2 regions of the Tissierella sp. genome follow, and region 1 is predicted to be linked to the other one. Evidence: predicted binding sites of a transcription regulator. Region 1 holds the regulator's gene; the other holds the start of a gene.
What was found. Region 1 encodes HrcA, which represses chaperone genes, less so after heat shock. Its sites were predicted from a motif close to ATTAGCACTCNATANTATNGAGTGCTAAT; they were not measured.
Positions count from the first base shown of each region.

Region 2: groES (co-chaperone GroES) is a predicted target of HrcA. The motif match lies at 912-940, and genes of this name have one in related genera.

Region 1 is NZ_JAVKTS010000004.1:92,741-94,955, forward strand. It holds gene hemW (radical SAM family heme chaperone HemW) at 1-518, shown strand, start outside; gene hrcA (heat-inducible transcriptional repressor HrcA) at 648-1,694, shown strand; gene grpE (nucleotide exchange factor GrpE) at 1,724-2,215, shown strand, end outside.
Region 2 is NZ_JAVKTS010000003.1:393,738-395,952, reverse strand. It holds gene RIN63_RS09620 (DUF554 domain-containing protein) at 88-783, shown strand; gene groES (co-chaperone GroES) at 985-1,266, shown strand; gene groL (chaperonin GroEL) at 1,298-2,215, shown strand, end outside.

The DNA.
Region 1 (2,215 bases):
AAAAAATATATTTACCAGATGAAGATCTTGAGAGAGCAATGTATCATAGAGCTAGGGAATACCTTATAAAAAATGGATATAATCATTACGAAATATCTAACTATTCATTAGCAAACTATGAATGTAGGCACAATTTGGTTTATTGGGATGTGAAGCCATATATTGGAGTGGGACTAAGTAGTCACTCTAATATTGAGGGAAGAAGATATTGGAATACATCTGATATGGACAACTATATTGAAAAATTAAATAATCAAATTTTGCCAATAGAGGGAGAAGAGATAATAAGCTTAGATGAAGAAATAGGTGAATTTTCCATACTAGGTCTTAGAAAGATAAAGGGAATTGATAAAATAGAGTTTGAGAATAGGTTTGGAATGAAAATAGAAACAATTTATAAGGACATAATAAATAAGCATGAGAGTAATGGATTGATATCAAGTAATACTGACTATATTTTTTTAACAAAGAAAGGCTTGGATTTATCAAATTTAGTTGAAGTTGATTTTTTAAGATAACAAATTATTTCGAAAAAACTATTGACAAATTGTTCAAGGAGTGATAATTTAAAATCGTAAGGATTAGCACTCAAAAGGATAGAGTGCTAACAACATCTAATATATGTTTATTATAAGAGGTGATGAAAAATGTTAGATGAGAGAAAAGTTAAAGTTCTTTATGCAATAATCAATGCTTATATATCAAGCGCTGAGCCAATTGGATCTAGAACAATAACTAAATTATTTGATTTAGGGGTTAGTTCAGCCACTGTAAGAAATGAAATGTCTGATTTAGAGGACTTAGGATATCTTAATAAGCCTCATTCCTCTGCTGGAAGAGTTCCTTCTGATAAAGCTTATAGATTATATGTAAATGAAATTTTAAAAGGACATAGACCTAGTATAGATTTAAACAAAAAAAATCAATTAAAAAAAATTTTAATTAATGAGTCTAGAGAGATTGAACAGTTGCTACAGAATTCTGCTAAGATATTATCAGCATTGACTAGCTACACTGCTCTTGCCATATCTCCACAGATTAAAGGGTCTAAACTAAAGCATATTCAACTTGTTCCAATTGATAATCAGCAAATTATAATGGTTTTAGTTAGCAACTCTGGTGTAGTTAAAAATACTGTATTTAGATTAGATAGAGAAGTACCAGAAAATCAGATTTCAATAATATCTAATTTTTTAAATACTAAATTAAAAGGATTAACAGTGGAAGAGATTGATGCAGAGATCTCTAATGGAATTTTGAAAGAAATATATGATTATAAGACTATTATGGAGGGGATTATTCCAGTAATAAATCAATCAATGGATGATATAGACAATATTGATTTATATTCCGATGGAGTAACTAAAATATTGAATTTTCCTGAGTATAAGGATCTTGAAAAAGCAAAATCCTTTATACATTTTATAGAGGATAAAGATTCTGTAGTAGATCTTTTATTAAACAATACTTTTAATCAAGATATGGAGATAACCATTGGTAATGAGAATATATATGAGCCAATAAAAGGATGTAGCTTAATTACAGCAACCTATAGGCTAGGTGATAAAACTATAGGAAAAATTGGTGTAATAGGTCCAACTAGGATGGACTATTATAAAATAATTAATACATTAGAGCTATTTTCTACTAATATTACAGAGATTATAGATATATTCTTAGGCAAATTGGTTTAAATATATAACAAGAAATAAGAGGTGATTTTGTGGTAAACAAAAAAGATAAAAGCAATGAAAATCAAGATTTAGTAGATGAACCGATTATTGAAGAAGATGTTGAAGAAGTTAATGAAATTTTAAAATCTAAGGATAGAGAAATAGAAGAGTTAAACAATAAGTTATTAAGACTTCAGGCAGATTTTGTGAACTTTAGAAAAAGAACTGAAAAAGATAAAGAAAGTACAATAGCTTATGCATTAGAATCTTTTGTTAACAATCTTTTACCTATAATAGACAATTTTCAAAGAGCAATGGAATCTGAAATTGTTAAGGAAAATAAGTTTTATCAGGGCATAGAGATGATACATCAACAACTAATAAAAGTTTTAAATGATAATGGAGTTGATGAAATTAAATCCTTAGGTGAAGATTTTGATCCAAATTTCCATCATGCTGTGTTTATGGAAGAGAACTCTGAATTTGAGTCTGGAAAGATTACAGAGGTTTTACAAAATGGATATATCTTGAAGGATAAAGTT
Region 2 (2,215 bases), on a different contig from region 1:
TTATAGATAAGATGATTTATAATTTTTTAATGTTCTAATTGTTAATAGCTAACTGTTAATTGATAATTGATTTAGGGGGTGGATTTCATGTTAGGAACAATAGTGAATGCTTTATCAATTATAGCAGGAGCATTATTAGGTATAGGTATAAAAAAGGGTATAAAAGATGAATACAAGCACACAATAATGGATGGTATCGGACTTGCAGTAATTGTCATTGGAATAATGGGTGGAATCAAGTCTGAAAATATTATTATAGTAATAGCTAGTATTGTAGTGGGAAGTATAATAGGTGAAGCCATGAAAATAGAGAAGAAACTTGATGATCTAGGTAATTCCTTACAAAGTAAATTTGGAGCTAAGGATAGTAATTTTTCAAAAGGATTTGTTACAGCTTCATTAGTTTATTGTGTGGGAGCTATGGCAATAGTTGGATCTCTAGAGTCAGGAATTCAAGGGAATCATGAGACTTTATTTGCAAAATCCATTCTTGATGGTATATCAGCAATAATATTCGCTTCTACCTTAGGAATAGGGGTGGCATTTTCAGCAATTCCAGTATTTTTATATCAAGGAATAATTACATTATTGGCCAATACAGTTAAAGATTTATTAACTCCTGAAGTAATTACAGAGATGTCAGCTGTAGGTGGTATACTTATTATGGGCATAGGGATTAATATATTAGGTATAAAGAAAATTAAGGTAGGAAATATGCTTCCAGCAGTCTTTATCCCCATAATTTACTATATATTAGTAAATATAGCGAGTTTCATAAAATGAGTAGAGTAAATTCAAGAGAAAACGAGATAAATGGATATAAATCCACATATTGACAAATAATAGTTAAATACAAGGATATTTGGGACTTGATTTGGAATTTTATTTTAAGTAACATATATATTGTAAGGATTAGCACTCAAAGATAGAGAGTGCTAATAATATGATTAATAATTAGTACAAATATAAGGAGGTAGTACCATTATGAATCTAAAACCATTAGGAGATAGGGTTGTTATTAAAAAAGTAGAAGTAGAGGAAAAAACAAAATCTGGTATAGTTTTACCAAGTTCAGCTAAAGAGCAGCCACAAATGGCTGAAGTTGTAGCTATTGGAGCTGACATTACAAATGATGAAAAGAAAAATGATCAAATCAAAGTTGGGGATAAAATAATATTCTCAAAATATGCTGGAACAGAAATTAAAGTTGATGGTGATGAATTAACTATATTAAAATTAGCAGATATTTTAGCAGTAGTAGAGTAGAATAGTGAATTTTAAAAGGGAGTGGATATAAATGGCGAAGGAAATTAAATTTGGCGAAGATGCACGTCGTGCAATGGAAAGAGGAATTAATCAATTAGCGGATACTGTAAAAGTTACACTTGGACCAAAGGGAAGAAATGTAGTATTAGATAAAAAATTTGGTGCACCACTAATTACAAATGACGGAGTAACCATAGCTCGTGAAATCGAATTAGAAGATAAATATGAAAACATGGGTGCTCAATTAGTTAAAGAAGTAGCTACAAAGACTAATGATGTAGCAGGAGATGGAACTACAACAGCTACTTTATTGGCTCAAGCAATTATCAGAGAAGGATTAAAGAATGTGGCAGCAGGGGCAAACCCAATGATTATTCAAAAAGGAATTAAGTCCGCTGTAAATACAGCAGTTGAAGAAATAAAAAGATATTCAGTAAAAGTTGAATCCAAAGAAGCCATAGCTCAAGTTGCTTCAATCTCAGCTGGAGATGAAGAAATAGGTCAATTAATTGCTGCAGCTATGGAGAAAGTTGGTAATGATGGAGTAATTACTGTAGAAGAATCAAGGTCTATGGGTACTACTCTAGATGTAGTGGAAGGTATGCAATTTGACAGAGGATATGTATCAGCTTATATGGTAACAGATACTGACAAGATGGTAGCTGAAGTAGAGAATCCATATATTTTAATTACTGACAAGAAAATATCTAATATTCAAGAAATTCTTCCAGTCCTTGAACAAATTGTACAACAATCAAAACCTCTTTTAATTATAGCTGAAGATATTGAAGGGGAAGCAATGGCTACATTAGTAGTGAATAAATTAAGAGGAACATTCAATTGTATAGCTGTTAAGGCACCAGGATTTGGAGATAGAAGAAAAGAAATGTTGCAAGACATTGCAATACTTACTGGTGGTACTGTTATATCAGAAGAGTTAGGATATGAC